DNA from 3 places in the Neorhizobium sp. NPDC001467 genome. Region 2 is predicted to be linked to each of the others. Evidence: riboswitches for the same ligand, from Rfam matches in the RefSeq annotation. Region 2 holds a riboswitch; each other region holds the start of a gene.
The links. A riboswitch is a leader RNA that binds a small molecule or an ion and turns the genes downstream of it on or off. The one in region 2 is predicted to bind cobalamin.
Positions count from the first base shown of each region.

Region 1: it holds a riboswitch for cobalamin, as region 2 does, so the genes downstream of both, ACQKKX_RS06590 (ABC transporter substrate-binding protein) here and ACQKKX_RS10605 (DUF1636 family protein) in region 2, are expected to answer to the same signal.
Region 3: it holds a riboswitch for cobalamin, as region 2 does, so the genes downstream of both, ACQKKX_RS14855 (acyl-CoA thioesterase) here and ACQKKX_RS10605 (DUF1636 family protein) in region 2, are expected to answer to the same signal.

Region 1 is NZ_JBNNPS010000002.1:389,393-395,381, reverse strand. Features, by position in the region: gene ACQKKX_RS06610 (L-idonate 5-dehydrogenase) at 1-673, shown strand, start outside; gene ACQKKX_RS06605 (pseudoazurin) at 760-1,212, opposite strand; gene ACQKKX_RS06600 (ABC transporter ATP-binding protein) at 1,209-2,057, opposite strand; gene ACQKKX_RS06595 (FecCD family ABC transporter permease) at 2,054-3,097, opposite strand; gene ACQKKX_RS06590 (ABC transporter substrate-binding protein) at 3,108-4,142, opposite strand; cobalamin riboswitch at 4,307-4,536, opposite strand; gene ACQKKX_RS06585 (FCD domain-containing protein) at 4,614-5,504, opposite strand; gene ACQKKX_RS06580 (mannitol dehydrogenase family protein) at 5,728-5,989, shown strand, end outside.
Region 2 is NZ_JBNNPS010000004.1:50,116-56,104, reverse strand. Features, by position in the region: gene cobD (threonine-phosphate decarboxylase CobD) at 1-312, opposite strand, end outside; gene cbiB (adenosylcobinamide-phosphate synthase CbiB) at 311-1,288, shown strand; gene ACQKKX_RS10615 (cobyric acid synthase) at 1,272-2,729, opposite strand; gene cobO (cob(I)yrinic acid a,c-diamide adenosyltransferase) at 2,738-3,352, opposite strand; cobalamin riboswitch at 3,465-3,673, shown strand; gene ACQKKX_RS10605 (DUF1636 family protein) at 3,830-4,189, shown strand; gene cobW (cobalamin biosynthesis protein CobW) at 4,212-5,249, shown strand; gene cobN (cobaltochelatase subunit CobN) at 5,249-5,989, shown strand, end outside.
Region 3 is NZ_JBNNPS010000007.1:24,315-30,303, reverse strand. Features, by position in the region: gene ACQKKX_RS14875 (hypothetical protein) at 189-749, opposite strand; gene ACQKKX_RS14870 (flavin reductase) at 1,007-1,507, opposite strand; gene ACQKKX_RS14865 (methionine synthase) at 1,655-2,692, opposite strand; gene ACQKKX_RS14860 (DUF1852 domain-containing protein) at 2,720-3,703, opposite strand; cobalamin riboswitch at 4,020-4,232, shown strand; gene ACQKKX_RS14855 (acyl-CoA thioesterase) at 4,296-5,168, shown strand; gene ACQKKX_RS14850 (LysR family transcriptional regulator) at 5,171-5,989, shown strand, end outside.

The DNA.
Region 1 (5,989 bases), on a different contig from region 2:
CCGCGAGGAGATCGTCATCGCTGCCGAGCAGGCGGTTCCGGTTTCGGCGGATACGCCGTTCGCGGAAGCGGCCTGCTGCGAACCTCTGGCCGTCTGCCTGCACGCCGTCGAACAGGCTGGGGCGCTTGTCGGAAAGCGGGTGCTTGTGACGGGCGCAGGCACGATCGGCTGCCTGACCATTCTGGCCGCCCGCCTTGCCGGAGCCGACGAAATCATTGCCACCGATATTTCCGATGCCGCTCTGGCGATTGCGCGCGCGGTCGGCGCCGACAAGGTCTTCAACGTCGCCAACGATCCGCAGGCGCTTGCACCTTACGCGCACGCAAAGGGGCAGATCCACGTCGCCTTCGAATGCTCGGGTAGCGGTCCCGTTCTGGCGAGCCTCCTGCCCCTTGTTCGCCCCCGCGGAACGATCGTGGCCGTGGGCATTGGCAATGACGTGACGCTGCCGATCGGCACCATTGTCACGAAAGAACTGGTGGTGCGCGGCAGCTTCCGCTTCGATGCGGAATTCGCTCTGGCCGCGAGACTGATTTCCGACCGACGGATCGATGTACGACCGCTGCTGAGCGCGCAGATCCCGATGGAACGTGCGGTGGAGGCTTTCGAACTTGCCAGCGACCGGACGAGATCGACGAAAGTGCACCTCACCTTCGATGGCGTCTCGCCCTAGGCGACACGCGTCGGAAAACGCGCCGTTCACTGACCGGCTTTTGAAAGCTGGCAGCCGGCCCGGCCGGCTGTGATGCGGGACTGGCTTTATTCCGCGCCGCCGCTTCCGGCTCTGGTCAACAGCGCTTCCATGCGCGCCTTTGCGCGCCCCGGCAGGGAAACACTCTTGTAGCTTTCCGGCAGGGGTGCATTGCCGACCTTGATCATCATCACCATGCCCATCCCCAGATGCGGCGAGCACTTGATAGCGTAGAAGCCTTCCGTATCGAACGTGGTCTCGAAACGGTCGCTGATCCTGCTCTTGAACCCCTTAGCGCCTTCCGGGATCATGCCGTCAATGGTAGCCGCGTTATGGCTCTTGTGGGTGGGAACGAAAACGACACGGTCCCCCGGAGCAATCTCCAGGTAATCGGGCTCGAACACCATCGGACCCTTGTCGCCGCGGTTAAGCATCTGCACCTCGAACGTGGCAGCCAAAGCCGCGCCGGCCGACACCGTGACCGCAAACAGGGTGAGCAAGAGAGCAAGGGTCTTCGTCATCGGTAGTTTCCTTTCTGCAAGCGAAGGACCTGATTTTCGGCGCCGGTTATAACGGTGCTTGTCCTGTCGGCGACGGTTCCGGTACTCCTGGTACGGAACCGGACATGGCAGAGACCATCCTCGTCTGGCGCGACGGTGGCCTCCACGCCGAATACGGCGCGGATCATCCCCGATGTGAGCACTTCGGCAGGACGGCCGATCGCCTTCAGCCGGCCGTGATCCATGATCGCGATACGATCGCAGAACATGGCGGCGTGGTTGAGGTCGTGCAGAGCCGCCACCACAGTCAGGCCCTGCCGCCTGACCAGATCAAGCAGATCGATCTGGTGGCCGATGTCGAGATGATTGGTCGGCTCGTCGAGCAGCAGGACCTGCGGCTGTTGCGCAAGGGCCCGGCCGATATGCAGGCGCTGCCGCTCACCCCCGGACAGGTGGTGCCAGTAACGTCCGGCCTTGTCGATCATGTCGACGTTTTCGAGCGCTGCATTGACGATCACGTCATCCTGCCGCGACCAGCCCGACAATGGACCGAGATAGGGTGTGCGCCCAAGCTCGACCGCCTGTCTTGCCGTGATCCGCTCGGCCGTTTCGGCCTGCTGCTCGACGAAGGCGAGCTTGCGTGCAACTTCCCGGCTGCCGATCGCGCGCAGCGGCAGGTCGTCCAGCAGGACCTGGCCGGAGAGCGGCTTGCGGATGCCGGCAAGCATGGACAGAAGCGTGCTTTTGCCCGACCCGTTCGGGCCAATAATGCCGAAAAACTCGCCGGAGAGGACCTCGAAGGAGACATCCTGGACGACGGCCAGATCTGCCGCTGACCAGCAGAGATTATGCGCCGACAGTTTCATGGCCGCGCCCCTTTCTGACCGAGGATGAAGGCAAAGGCCGGCGCGCCGAACAAAGCGGTGATAACCCCAATCGGCAGGACCTGGCCGGCGATGATGGTCCGCGACAGGATGTCGGCGACGATCATGAACACCGCGCCCACCAGCGCCGTCACCGGCAGCAGCCTCCCATGCCGGACGCCGACGATAAGACGTGCGGCATGCGGAATGACCAGGCCGATGAAGCCGATGGAGCCGACCAAGGACACCATGGTCGCGGTCATGGCGGCGGCTGTGCATATGAGCACGACCTGCACCCGCCGCACGTGAATGCCGAGCGACGCGGCCGCATGGTTTCCGAAGGCGAAGGCATCGAGCGCGCGGCAGTGCCAGAGACATATGAGAAGGCCGGCGATCGTCACCGGCAGCGCCAGGCCGACATCGGGCCAGCGAACGCCGGACAGGTTTCCGAGCAACCAGAACATGATGCCGCGCGCCTGTTCGGCGGTAGCGGACTTGGTTACCATGAAAGAGGTGAGCGCGTTGAACATCTGCGACCCTGCGACACCGGCAAGAATGATGGCACTGCTGCCGCTGCCGGCGCGCACCGCCAGAAGGCTGACCAGAACGAAGGCGGCAAGCGCACCGGCGAGCGCTCCCATGGGCATGGTCAGCATGCCCGCCCCGAAGCCAAGAAGGGCAACTGCCACCGCTCCGGTCGATGCGCCTGCAGAGATGCCGAGAATATAGGGATCGGCGAGCGGATTGCGCAGCAGCGATTGCAGCACGGCGCCCGCAAGCGCCAGCGAAGCGCCGCAACAGGCCGCTACGACGGCTCTCGCAAGACGATAGCTCCACACGATGCCCTCATCGAGCGGTTCGAGCGGATAACCGGCACCGAACATGCGGTTGGCGACTGTCTTTACCACCACGTCGAAGGGAATGGAGGTTTCGCCGATCGCTGCTCCGGCGATCAGCGCGCCGACAATCAATGCGCCGGCGAGGAGAAGAAGCGCCGCCAGCGCGGCGCCCCTTCCCCCAAACTGTGTTGCGATCCGTTTCACCGCAGGCGACTTATCTGGCAAGGCCGGCCGCGGCAATCGCGTCGGCCAGCTTTTCCAGCCCCTCGATCGTGCGGATGGTCGGGTTCATCGCCTGGGCATCCATTTCAAAGACATGGTTTTGCTGGACGGCCGGCATCAGGCTGGCGACCGGATCGTCCTTCAGGAAGACCCGCTTGACAGCGACGTCGTCGGCAGGGAACCGGCGGCGATCCATTTTGCCGGCAACGATGATCGTCGGATTGGCCTTGGCGATCGTTTCCCAACCAACCGTCGGCCATTCCTCATCGCTTTCGATCACGTTCTTAATGCCAAGCGCCGACATGATGTAACCCGGGGCGCCATGACGGCCGGCCACATAGGGGTCGATATCGAGTTCGGCGCTCGAGAACCAGAAAACCGCCGAAAGCTTGCCATTGGCAGACGCAATCTTCTTGCGCGCTGCGTCCTCGCGCTTCTTAAGGTCGACGACGAGCTCTTCACCGCGATCCTGGACGTTGTAGATCGCTGCCAGATCGCGGATTTCCTGATAGATCAGCTCCATCGAAAAGACGCCGGTGCGCACGCCATCGCCGCCGCCGGAATTATCCTTCCCGACGCAATCGGCGGGCGACGTATAGACCGGCACGCCCAGTTCGGCGAACTGGGCGGGCGTTCCGACCACGCCTTGTGGACCGATCTGCCACTGGAACTGCGTCGTCACCAGGTCCGGCTTGCGGCCTATCACCGCCTCGAAACTCGGATCATTGTCGGCCAGACGCTCGATCTTGGCATTGGTATCCTCGAAACCTTCCAGCACCGGGCTGACCCAGAGTGCGGTGCCAACCACCTTGTCCGACAGACCAAGCAAATAGAGCACTTCGGTGACGCTCTGGCCGACAGAAACCGTGCGCGACGGCGCCTGCTTGAAGGTCAGATCAAGGCCGCAATTCTTGATCATCAGCGGATATCGGGTTTCGGCAGCCGAAGCCGCCGTCCCGAGCGGCAGAACAGCAAGCGCCGAAGCAAACAGGCCGGCGATGAGCACCGGTCGTGCGAAATGAAACATGGTCTCTCCTTGAGGGGTGTGATCGATGACGGGCGAAAAGGCGTATCAGTACGCCCGACCCACGACAGCCGACATCGACGAGCAAGGGATTAAGACCATGGAGTGCGCGAACGCGCGTGGAAGCGTCATAACGTGATCCTCTTCCGGGCATCCCCGCCCGTAACGATAGCTCTGTCCTGACGGCAGGTCTCCTGGCTCACGAACATGTCGTCCATCTGCCTTCCCATGCCGATCACGACACAGTGGCCGATACCGTTGAGGCATCGCGAGGATGGACGGTAATCCGCTTACAGTTGCGGGGGCAGCCACGGCATTGATCCCTCTCGGGGTCGCACCGTGTTCCCTATTAATTCCATTGCTTTTGGCGCCGGAAACCGTCGAGACTGATTTAGCGGGCAGATAGGCCTGCCGTCAATGCAAATCGTCTACGTTATGTAATATCATTACGTCAAGACTGCACAGGTTCTTTCTTCAGTCGACGTGAATGGACGCCAGCATGGTCGAACGCGCCGTGTGCAAATGCTGACGGCACGCTTCGCGCGCCTGTACAGGATCGCCGCTTCTCAAACCTTCGATATAAGCGAGGTGCTCGGTTAAGGCGCGGCGATTGCGATCTGCCTCGTCTTTCTTGTTCCACTGGTAGTGATAATGGAAAATCACCGACATGACGCCCTGGATATTGCCGAGGAACCGGTTGGGGACGGCGCTGTCGACCAGCTTGTGGAAACGATGGTCGAGATGAGAAAACGCGCGGTGGCTGCGATCAAAATCGGAGAGAAGGGCATGGTGTTCCGCTTCGATCAGCGACAACTGGCTCCACAGCGGATCATCCTTATCCAGCGCGACGAACCGGTCGACGGCACGGAACTCGATCAGTTCACGCATGTCGAACAGCTCGGCCACGAAATCGACGGTCAGTCCCAGCGTGCGCCAGCGGCCGTTGCTCTGGCGCTCCAGGAGGCCGAAATGGCTGAATGTGTTGAGGCAATCGCGGATGGCCGAGGTCGAGACCGCGAATTGCCGAGCGAGATCCAGCCCGTTGATAACTTGGCCAGGACTACAATCGGGCCCAACCAGCCATGCCATGAACTTGCGCTCGACCATATCGGCGAGCGGCTCGAGATCGGCATCGGCAAGATAATCGGCGTCGCTTGGCAACCGCAATTGCCTTTTTGTCCGACCGTCTATGGCGACAATGCCGCGCGCGGCCACGGCCGCGAGAACGCCACGCACCGTGGTTCGGCTGACGCCCAGACAGGCGGCCAGGGCCGGCTCCGAGGGCAGGCAGGAGCCCGGCTCTCGATCCGAGAGCATGTCGAGCAGATGGTTGTAACTGCGCTTGAAAAGAGCGTTGGTTTTCATGGACACGCGCGCTTTGGATGGACAGTATCGCTACTGTTTTTTATGCGTGATTTTTTTATATAAAAAACAGATTGCTTGCAAGCCGGTTGTCTTTTATCCCAAAAGAACAGTTCATCGCATGTCACGGGAGAGGGAACATGCCATTTGCATTACGGTGCCGCGGGACATGCCGAACCTGCTGCCGGATCGCTTCTTTCGTCAGATGGAGCGGAGAAAAGGGGCAATGACCGGCATCATCCTGCAATTCGGCACCAGCCGTTTCCTTCAGGCGCACGCGGATTTCTTCCTGCATGAGGCCAGACAGGCGGGCCAGACTGTTCTGCCTGTCATCATTGTGCAGACTTCGGGCGCGGCCGAACGCGCCGGACGGCTGGCAGCCTTTGCCGATCCGGCAGGTTTTCCTGTCGTTATCCGCGGGCTGGAAGACGGAGCCCCCATCGAGCGTACCGTGTCGGTGAAAAGCGTCGAGCGTGGCCTGTCTACGG
Region 2 (5,989 bases):
CTTGCCGCCGAACGCGGCTTCGACCAAAAGTGGCAGAAGAATCTGCGTTCCGGGCGCCGCCGCAACATTTTCGGCGCGAGGCGCCCCATAGACGGCGGCGGCTTCACGTTTCAGCGATTGGAGGGCCGACGGGTCCGGCAGGCGGCAGAAAGCGGTGGAAGCGATATCCGAATGCGGGTAGGCATGCGGATTGATACCGGTGGACAGGTCGATCCAGGGTTTTGGCGCACGCGGAAAGCGGGCGTCCGCCTTGGCAAGATTGCCGCCGTGATCGATCGACTGCTCTGTTACCGGTTCCGCTTGTCGCTGCATGTTTTTTACGCTCGCCTTTGTCTCCCTGCTTATTGAACGGCTCTGCGGCTATCCGCAATGGCTGGTGCGGGCGATCGGCCATCCGGTGATCTGGATCGGCACCGCAATCGGTTGGCTCGACCGCAGGCTGAACCGGGCGGAGCAGAGTTTTGCGCAGCGAAAGACGATGGGCGCGATGGCGCTGCTTGCCCTCCTTACCGCTGTGGTCACAGTCACGGCAGCCATCAGCTGGTTTATCGGAACATCGCTGGTCGCACTCGCAATTCTCGCCGTGATTGCCTCCAGCCTGACGGCACAAAAGAGCCTTGAAGATCATGTGCGGGCAGTAGCAGATGCGCTGGATCGGGAAGGGCTTACGGCCGGCCGAAAGGCCGTATCGATGATCGTTGGACGTGACCCGGACCAGCTCGACGAACCCGCCGTCTGCCGTGCCGCGATCGAAAGTCTGGCAGAGAATTTTTCAGACGGCATCACTGCCCCGGCCCTGTGGCTCGGCATTGGTGGGCTCGCCGGCGGTGCGGCCTACAAGACGACCAATACCGCCGACAGCATGATCGGCCACCGCAACGAGCGCTATGAAGCCTTCGGCTGGGCGTCGGCGCGGCTCGACGATCTGGTCAATCTGCCGGCCTCGCGGCTGACGGCTTTGCTCTTCGTTCTGGCCTGTTTTTTCGTGCCCGGCTCGTCGGCCCGGGACGCCTGGAAGACGGTGTGGCGGGATGCCGGAAAACACCGTTCTCCCAATGCGGGCTGGCCGGAGGCGGCGATGGCCGGCGCACTCGGCCTGGCTCTGGCCGGCCCGCGCGTCTATGGCGGCACACTCGTCCCCGACCATTTCATGGGAGCCGGCGGACGGCGCGAAGCGACCGCATCCGATATTCGCAAGGCCCTGAAACTGGCGCGGGTGGCCGATATCATGATGATTGCCCTGTTCGGCCTGCTGGCGATTGCCAGTGAGGCTATCGCGCGAGCCTGAGTAGCGCCTCAAGATCGAGGTGCTTTTCCATATGCTCGGCAAGGCGATCCAGAACCTCGTCTATTCCTGCCTCATAATCGATACCGGAAGCGTCGCCGCCAAGTCTTTGGAGCCACGCCGACCGCTGGCGATCATCGGCAAACAGGCCGTGCACATAGGTGCCGAAGACGCGGCCGTTTCGCGCAATTGCACCATCCGGCACTCCGGCAATCTGCGCGAAGGGACGTCGGCAATCGCCGCCCACCGTCTTTCCGATATGCATTTCGTAACCGACAAAGGAAATACCATCGGCACTGACGCCGGTCACGGCTTCCAGCCGCTTATCGTTGGAAAGCGTGGTGTCCACATCAAGCAGGCCAAGACCTTCAACCACCGAGGGCTCGCCTTCCATGCCATCAGGATCATGCACCGAGCGCCCCAGCATCTGGTAGCCTCCACACAGACCCAGAACATGGCCGCCGCGACGCACATGGGCGGCAAGATCGATATCGAAACCGGCAGCCTTGAACGCCGCCAGATCTGCGATCGTCGCCTTGGATCCCGGCAGAAGCACGAGATCGGCATCGCCGGGCAGCGGCTTTCCGGGACGAATACGGATCACTTCGACATCCGGCTCCGCATCCAGGGGATCGAGATCGTCGAAATTGGAAATATGCGGCAGGACCGGCACGGCGATGCGGATCTTGGCACCGCTCTTGTCGATAGCAGCCGCATCGAGCGCCAGCGCATCTTCGGCGGGCAGGCGGCGGGCTTCGGCAAAGAACGGCAGGAGGCCGATTGGCTGCCAGCCGGTATGCGCTCCGATCATCGCCATGCCATCGGCAAACAGGGCGGGATCACCGCGAAACCGGTTGACGATAAAACCGCGGATCATGGCCGCATCCTCAGGCTCTAGCACCAGCTTGGTGCCGGCGATGCTGGCGATGACGCCGCCGCGATCGATATCGCCGATCAGGATGACCGGCACGTCTGCCGCGCGGGCAAAACCCATATTGGCGATATCGTTGCGGCGCAGGTTCACTTCAGAAGCACTCCCGGCGCCTTCGACCAGCACGATATCGGCCTGGCTTTTCAAAAGTTCGAAACTTTCCGTGACGCGCGGCATCAACGATGCCTTCATGCCCTGATATTGTGATGCTTTTGCATTGCCCTGCACGCGCCCCTGCACCACGACCTGCGCGCCGACCTCGCTTTGCGGCTTCAGCAGGACCGGGTTCATATGCACCGACAGCGGCACCCTTGCCGCCCGCGCCTGCAGTGCCTGCGCCCTACCGATCTCACCGCCATCCGATGTGACGGCAGCATTGTTCGACATGTTTTGCGGCTTGAAGGGCTGCACTTTCATGCCGCGATTGGTGAGCGCACGCGCAAGACCGGCAACAAGCAGCGACTTGCCGACATCCGAGCCGGTCCCTTGAAACATCAGCGCGCGTGCAGTCATGGGTGTTCTCAGAACTCGATACCGGACTGGGCTTTCACGCCCGCCTTGAAATGGTGTTTGACCAGCGTCATTTCAGTGACCGTATCGGCGGCCTCGATCAGCGCCGGCTTGGCATTGCGGCCGGTGACGACGACGTGAAGATTTTCGCGCCGGGCCTTGAGGGACGCGATGACGGCTTCGAGATCGAGATAGTCGTAGCGCAGCGCGATGTTGAGTTCATCGAGCACAAGCAGGCCGATGGTCGGGTCGGCCATCAGTTCCTCAGCCTTCGCCCAGGCCCGTTCGGCAGCGTCGATATCGCGCTTCAGATCCTGCGTTTCCCAGGTAAAGCCCTCGCCCATCGTATGCCATTCGACGCGATCGCCAAACAGTTCCAGCGCCGGCCGCTCGCCCGTTTCCCAGGCGCCCTTGATGAACTGCACGACACCGACTCGACGCCCGTTGCCAAGCATGCGCAGGGCCAGACCGAACGCGGCGGTCGACTTGCCTTTTCCGGGGCCGGTATTGACGATGAGAAGGCCTTTTTCGATGGTCTTTTCCGCCACTTCGGCATCCTGGACCGCCTTGCGATTGGCCATCTTGCGCTGATGTCGCTCGGCTTCCTGCTGGTCGATGTCCTTCATGGTCGGCTCCTTGGGCAGCGGCTCATTTGCGCGCGGACTATAGGGGATTCGTTGCACACGGCAATGCGGCCTGTTCCATCGGGCTTCGCGCATTGACAGTGCACGCACCGACGCCTAGGGAAAGGATGACGGTCTTTTCCCGGCAACGGGAAAAGCTAAGAGGGAACGTGGTGCCGCCCGGATTTCTGGGCTCCAGACCACGGCTGCCCCCGCAACTGTAGGCGGTTAGCCCCGCACCACGCCACTGAAAGCGATTTCGGGAAGGCGGCGATAGGGCGACGATCCGCAAGCCAGGAGACCTGCCGTCACAGACAAAAATCCGGCCGGGCGGGGTGCTCCGGCAAGGATATTTTCAAGGGACGACAACCATCCGGTTATCGCGCCCGCACCCCGCATGCTAAACCACGGGGTAGATGCTTGGATTTCATTCAGCCCAACAGTAGCCAGGAAAACGAGACCGCGGCGGACAGGCCGGCGGTGACGATCTTTGTTTGCGTCAGTTGCCGCGCCAGCGAAGGGTCCATCGAAGAACCGCGTCAGGGCACGCACCTACTCAATGCGACGGTGGAAGCCGCCGCGGGGCAGGCGCCAAGCGTCACCATCAAGAGCGTCAACTGTCTTTCCAACTGCAAACGCGGCCCGAGCGCCGCGATCGCACGGCAGGACGGCTGGACCTATGTTTTTGGTCACCTCGACCTCGAAAACGCCGCCGACCTCCTCACCGGTGCCGAACTGATCGCCACCTCGGCGGACGGATTGATGCCCTGGAAAGGACGGCCCGACTGTCTGAAACGCAACATGATCGCCCGTATTCCGCCCTTCGATTTCAACGCATAGACGACGTTTAAGGAAAAGACAGATGACCGCCAATCTCGCCCGCATTCCCTGCACCGTCGTCACCGGCTTTCTCGGCGCCGGCAAAACCACGCTACTGCGCCACACGCTGCAGACCCTTGAAGGCAAGCGCCTTGCCGTCATCGTCAACGAGTTCGGCGATGTCGGCATCGACGGCGAAATTCTGAAAAGCTGCGGCATCGAAAACTGCCCGGACGACAATATCGTCGAGCTCGCAAACGGCTGCATCTGCTGCACCGTTGCTGACGACTTCGTACCGGCGATCGACAAGATCCTTGCTCTCGAGCCGAAGGTCGACCACATCCTGATCGAGACCTCCGGTCTCGCCCTGCCAAAGCCGCTGATCCAGGCCTTTCAGTGGCCGAGCGTGAAAAGCCGCGTGACGGTGGATGGTGTGGTTGCCGTGGTCGATGGCCTCGCACTGGCCGCGGGCCGGGTGGCCGATGACATGGAAGCACTGGCTGCCCAGCGTGCTCAGGACGACAGCCTGGACCATGACGATCCGGTCGAGGAAGTGTTTGAAGACCAGATCGCCTGCGCCGACCTCGTGATCCTTACCAAGGCCGACCTTCTCGACGAAAAGGGCTTGGAGATCGCCAATGCGCATGTGAGCGAACACCTGCCGCGCGCCGTGCGCATCGTACCGGCCGCTAACGGCATCATCGATCCGGCCGTATTCATCGGCCTCGACCTTGCGGTCGAGGACGATATTGAAAACCGCAAGACCCATCACGACGACGAACTCGACCACGAACACGACGATTTCGACAGCTTTGTCCTCGACGTGCCGGCGATTGCCGATCCGGCCGAGCTGACCCAGCGCATTGCCGACGTCACGGCGGCCGAAAAGGTTCTGCGCATCAAGGGCTATGTGGAAGTTTCGGGCAAGCCGATGCGGCTTCTGGTGCAGGCCGTTGGTCCGCGTGTGAACCACTATTTCGACCGCCCCTGGGGCCCAAGCGAGGAGCGTCGCTCGCGCCTCGTCATTATCGGCGAAAAGGGCATCGACGCGACCAAGATCGAAAAGATTCTGGCGGCCTGATGCATATCCTCGCCACCACGTCCTCGTCGCTTGACGACCTGATCGAACCGGTCGATCTCGACCAGACGCCGGGCGACGTGGTGGTGCTGTCCTTTACTGACAGCGATCTGAACGGTATTGCGTCGGCCTGGGCAAAGGGCGGCGACGAGATGCCGTCGCTGAGGCTCGCCAACCTGTCCGAACTGCGGCATCCGATGTCGGTCGATCTGTGGATCGACAAGGTGGCGCGGCATGCAAAACTCATTCTGGTGCGCATTCTTGGCGGTCACGATCGCTGGCCCTATGGCGCACAGGAATTGGCTCGCGTGGCCCGCGCGCAGGGGCAGACGCTCGTCATGCTGCCCGGCGAATGCAGCGAGCGGGATGACCGGCTGGCGGAGGGCTCCACCGTTTCGGCAGAGGAACTCGGCAAGGTGCTCTCGTATTTCCGCGAGGGCGGGCCTGAGAACATGCGGTCCCTGGCCGAACGGCTGGCTGCGCTTGCACGGGGCACGCCGCCGCACACACAAGCGGCCGTCAGCGTGCCGAAGGCGGGGTTTTACCATCCGGGACTTGGCGTGCAGGACCGACCCGACACGCTTCTGGCCGCCCTGCCCGGGGCGGCGATCGTACCGATCCTGTTTTATCGCTCCATGCTGTTGGCAAGCGACGTGGCGCCGATCGATGCGCTGTTTGCGGCGCTGGCGGCCAGGAACATCCTCGCCGTCCCGGTCTTCGTCGCCGGGCTGAAAGACGGGGTT
Region 3 (5,989 bases), on a different contig from region 2:
AAGTCTGTAGCGATGTTTTGAGAGGGAAAATCGTTCAGGACGCGGTGCCAGACGCGCAACAAGCAAAGCTCAACAAGCAAAAGATCGATAAACCAGAGATAGTGCGATGCGCATGAATGTCAACTTTTAGTTTGATTATGTTTGGATGGTTGCTGCGAAATCCAAGACGCCCTCGCCAGTCGCATCCGTCAAGATGCGAGAGACACAGCTGTATCGAACATCGCGAACGGCAGATAAAGCAGTGTCAGCGCGGCGTAGACGCGCCTGGATCTGGCGGCGAACGTAGCAAGCGATCCGACGATCATGACGACGTCACTGTACGCCCACTCCGACGCAATCGGGCTGTTGAAGAAGAAGAGGTTGACCACGAAGCCCAGAGTCAGGAACGCGGCGAATGCCAAAACGCCGAACCTGCCGTCTTTCTCGAAATAACTCCGAAGTCCCTGCTGCTCGTCTTCACCCCGGCTTGGCAGCAGCAATGCTGTCGACAAGAATAGCATTAGTGTAAGAAGGATCAGAAATGCAAACTCTGGGAAGGAGTAGGTCGGCTTGATCGTTGGCAGCTGGTTGATCGACCACCAGTATTCGAGCTGAGTGACGAATAGCACCAGTGCCCACACGAGCGGAACCCAGTCAACCGGCGATGTCCTCCGGATCCGGAAGATCGTCACGAGGCCAAGCAGAAGGCGCGTAACAGACAGCCCAAGGACCATCGAAAGAACCGTCGCAATGACCGGAAAATTACTCAACGACCTCTCCCGAACTCCCAATTAGTATCCGTGCTAGCCGTCTCGATGACCCAAGAAAACGGTTGGACCAATAGTTGCTATGGCTCTCCGAAACAGACAATGAGGGATATTATCACGTTGGCCGAATGCATTATACCGGACCCTGAAGAGATGCGAACCTACCCATTATCGGGGAAATGCACAAAGCCGGTGACGCCACTAATTCCTGGATATTGATGACGCAAATATGCGCACGCGACCAACGCCACGGAATTTCTTCAGCCGTTGAGATAACGACGCATGCAATAGAGCAAGGTTGCCTGCTTTTCGTTCTCACGAATGTCAATGACGCGCCCAAAGATGATGCGGTGGGTTGCCTCGTCTACGGCACTGGTGAATTCGCATTCGAAACTGACCGACGCATTGGCCAGGACCGGGACACCTGAAAGCCCCTCCCTCCATTCGCCAAGCACGAACCGGTCGGCAGCAGGCGTCCTTCCGCCGAATACGTCGGAAATGTCTTCATGCCCCGGCATCAACGTATTGACGCAGAAATTGCGTGCGTTCTCGAATGCATGGAAACAGGAGCTTGCGCGGTTGATGCAGACGAGCAGTGTCGGCGGCGTATCGCTGACACTGCAGACCGCAGAGGCTGTAAAACCGTATCGCATGCCGGCAGATTTGGTGGTGACGACGCTGACCGACGTGCCGAGGCGCGACATGCCGTTTCGAAAGGCGGCTTTTTCGACAACATCCAACCGATGGGTCATGATATTCATGTCAGCCTCCAGACATGTTCGGTGACGCGCGAACCGAGATGGCGCCGATCTAATGATCTTATCCAAGGCGATGAAGGGCTTGCGGCAGGAACCGGTTAGCCATCCGGTAGTGGCGACATGAGGCCGACGCTACTGGGGCTGACCAGGTCAGCAAGCCTGGGCGACGAGTTCTTTTCGGACAATTTCCGCGCCTGCGCTCAACGCGTTCAGCTTGCCCCTCGCCACCCGACGGGACAGAGGCGCCATGCCGCAATTGGTGCAGGGGCAAAGTTTGTCGGCATCGACAAATTGCAGTGCCTTGCGCAGCGTGGCAGCGACTTCCTCCGGCGTTTCGATCCTGTCGCTTGCCACGTCGATGGCTCCGACCATGACTTTTTTACCCCGGACAAGCTCCATCAAATCCATTGGAACATGGGAATTGTGGCATTCGAGCGAGATCATGCCGATGCTGGATTTCTGCAGTTGCGGAAAATTTTTCTCATATTGCCGCCATTCGGAGCCGAGTGTCTTTTTCCAGTCCGTATTGGCCTTGATGCCGTAACCGTAGCAGATATGCACGGCGGTCTCGCATTTGAGCCCCTCGATCGCTCTTTCCAGGGTGGCAACACCCCACTCATTCACCTCATCGAAGAAGACGTTGAAGGCGGGCTCATCGAACTGGATGATATCGACCCCGGCGGCTTCCAGTTCCCGCGCTTCCTCATTGAGAATTTTGGCGAACTCCCAAGCAAGCTTCTCCCGGCTCTTGTAGTGGTCGTCAAAGAGCGTATCGATCATGGTCATCGGACCCGGCAAGGCCCATTTGATCGGCTGCTTGGTCTGCTGACGCAGGAACTTGGCGTCGTCGACAAAAACGGGCTTCTGGCGAGATACAGCGCCGACAACTGTCGGGACACTCGCATCATAGCGATCCCGAATTCTGACGGTCTCGCGTTTTTCGAAATCGACCCCGCCGAGATGCTCGATGAATGTCGTGACAAAATGCTGGCGTGTCTGCTCACCATCGCTGACGATGTCGATACCTGCCTGTCGCTGGTCGTCGAGGGACAGACGCAGCGCATCCTGCTTGCCCTCGGCCAATTCCTCATCCTGCAACTTCCATGGCGACCACAGCTTTTCGGGCTGCGCGAGCCACGAGGGTTTGGGCAAGCTGCCGGCGGTTGACGTGGGCAACAGTCTCTTCATGTCAGGCAACCTTATGCTTCTAGTACTTCAATGGGAGTGGCTGGTAGACCATTGCTCAAGAACGGTCTGGTACGGTTTGATGAAGTGCTCCTCAGCGAACCTTCCCTGCTCGACAGCCAGCCGGCTACGCTCTTCGCGATCGTAGACGATACGCGTCAGTGAGTAGTCCTGGTGCTGGAGACTCGGGCGATAACAGGCCGCTGCCGCGGAATTAGCGTTGTAGATTTCGGGCCGGTAAATCTTCTGAAAAGTCTCCATCGTGCTGATGGTGCTGATGAGTTCGAGATTGGTGTAATCGTCGAGCAGATCGCCGAGGAAATAGAACGCAAAAGGCGCAACGCTGTTGGGCGGCATGAAAAAGCGAACCTGCAGACCCATTTTCTGAAAGTAGAGATCTGTCGCCGACAGCTCGTCCTGGTGATATTCGACGCCCAATACCGGGTGCTGATTTCCAGTCCGACGATATGTTTTGCTGCTTGAGGCACTCAGGCAGATGACCGGAGGTTTATGAAAATGTTCCCTGTAAGACTGCGAGTTCACGAAACATTTGAACAGGTTTCCATGGAGCACACCAAAATTGTCGGGCGCGCCGAATGCGGGGCGTCCTTTGTTGTATTCGGGCAGCACCACGCTGAAGTCGTAATCCCGGACGTAGGACGAGAAGTTGTTGCCAACGATGCCTTCGATACGCTCGTTTGTCTGGCGATCAATAATGCTCGTTTTCAATATCTCGATCAGAGGAAAGACATCGTTGATGCCGTTATCGCCAAGGCTCATCTCAACCGAAATGATTTCGAGTTCTACAGAGTATCGATCGCCTTTCGGGTTGTCCCAATGCGCAAGGGCGTTGAAGCGGTTGTCGATCATCTTCAGCGCATTTCGGAGATTTTCCCGGCGGTTCTCCCCGCGGGCCAGGTTGGCAAAATTGGTTGTAGCACGGGTATTGACCGAGGGATGGTAATCCTCGTCAAAACGAATGCTCTTGATGGAAAATCTGAAATCGTCGTTCATCGCGGTCCGTCTTTCTTCATTCCCGGCGCAGAACAGTTCCTGTCTTTCCGGTACCGGGACATGTCGCCGTATGATTTTTTCAGCCAGCCTTCTTCGGGTTGGCTATTATCAAAAGCGCTGAATGCTTTATGCCCGAGCGATGCAACGAGAAATAATGGTTTTATCTCATTGAAGCATGAGCCGCGTTCATGATTTACGGCAGTTCGAAAGCCGTTCTCCTTGCTTTGAAAGCTTTGCGAAATGCGCGCGGGTCAGAAAGCATGCGGATGCCGACAAGATCGACGATCCATGCCTTGACCGTTTCGGCGGCATCCGACATTGGTGTGTCATCGTGGTTCTGCGGTGCGCGAATGCATCGGAGCTAAGAGGGAATTCGGTGAAGGCTTCGATCGGAGCCTGAAGCCGAAGCTGCCCCCGCAACTGTAAGCGGTGAGCGAAAGTCCAAACCTGTCACTGAGGCCTGCCTCGGGAAGACGGACCGGAGCGAAGACCCGTAAGCCAGGAGACCTGCCGCGATAGATAACGTCCACGGGCGGGGTGTCCCGGTGTGCCGCTTTTGCGAACGGCATTTCTGGACCGTCGCCTCTGCGTCATGTCATTTCCCTGCCGCAACCTGATGGCAGTACCGATGACAGAAAACGCGACGATAGGAAAGCTTGCTCAGCACGGCTCGATAACCCGCCTCATCGATATCGTCTTTCCCGGAGACACCAACCACCACGGCATCCTCTTCGGGGGAACCGGGCTTGCGCTTATGGATCGCGTTGCCTTCATCGCAGCAACGCGGTTCGGACGGGCGCCATTCGTGACCGCCTCCTGTGAGCGCATCGATTTCAAGCAACCGGCCCGCATAGGGCATATCATCGAGTTCGCGGCGCGACCGGTGAAGGCAGGCCGTCGGTCCCTGACAGTCGAGGTCGAAATGGCGGCCGAGACTATCGTCGGCCGTCAGCGGCACAGCTGTACGCGCGGCATGTTCCATATGGTTGCTATACCGGAGGGCGAGGATGCCGCAGGTTATGTCTTGCCCGAACTCCTTTCTGAAGAGAGATCGGATGCGAGCGACGTTGTTGCGATGGTCGAGATCATCTTTCCGGATCAGGCAAACAGCGTCGGCCGGATGTTCGGAGGTGAAGCCATCGCCTATATGACCAAAGCCGCTTTCGTCGCAGCGTCCCGCTACTGCGGCAAGCTGGTGGTGCTGGCCTCATCCGAACGTATCGATTTCGCAAGAGCTATCGCGATTGGTGAGATCGTTGAGGCGGAGGCACGCGTCGAGCATGTGGGCCGCAGTTCCATGTCGATCGAAACGAAACTCTGGTCCGAGAACCTTCTGACGGGCGAAAGAAACATCACAGCGACCGGACATTTCACCATGGTTGCTGTGGACAAAGACCACCGTCCGATTCCGGTGCGCGACAGCGTCACCGAAGAAGCAATTCCTTTTGAGAACGGGCGGGCATAACCATGTTGGACAGGCAGCATCTGTCGATCCTGCGTGAAGTCGACCGCCTGGGCAGCCTGACGGCTGCGGCGGAGCGGCTGAACGTCTCCCAGTCCGCTCTCAGCCACACGATCCGCAAGATGGAAGAACGCTATGGCGTGGCGATGTGGGAAAAGGACGGCCGCAACCTTCGTCTCACCGAAGCCGGCCGCTACATCGTGAGGTTGGCGCAGCGCGTTCTGCCACAGATCGAACGGGCCGAAGATGTCCTGTCGGATTACCGCCACGGCCAGCGGGGTTCGCTCAAGATCGGCATGGAGTGCCATCCCTGCCATCAATGGCTGATGGGTGTCACGAAGCCATATCTCACGGAATGGCCGGACGTGGACCTCGAATTGACGACATCATTTGCCTTCGGCGGTGTCGCGGCGCTGACGGGTTACGAAATCGATATCCTGATCACACCGGATCCGATCGAGACACCCGGCATTCATTATCTCCCTGTGTTCGATTACGAGCTGGTGCTTGCCGTGCCAGCAGATCATCCGCTGGCACTCAAGCGCCATGCGGAACCGGCAGACCTGCTCGATGAGACGCTCTTCACCTATCCTGTTGCGCCAGAACGGCTGGATGTGTTCACGCAATTTTTGGTGCCCGCAAATTGCCGCCCGCGCCACCACCGCAATGTCGAGACCACGGAAATGATGCTTCAACTGGTGGCAGCTGGCCGCGGGGTCAGCGCTATTCCGAACTGGCTAGTGCGCCGGGAGGCCGCAACACTCGGCGTCCGTCCCGTCCGCATCGGTCAGAGCGGGATCCAGAAAAGCATCCATCTTGGCTTG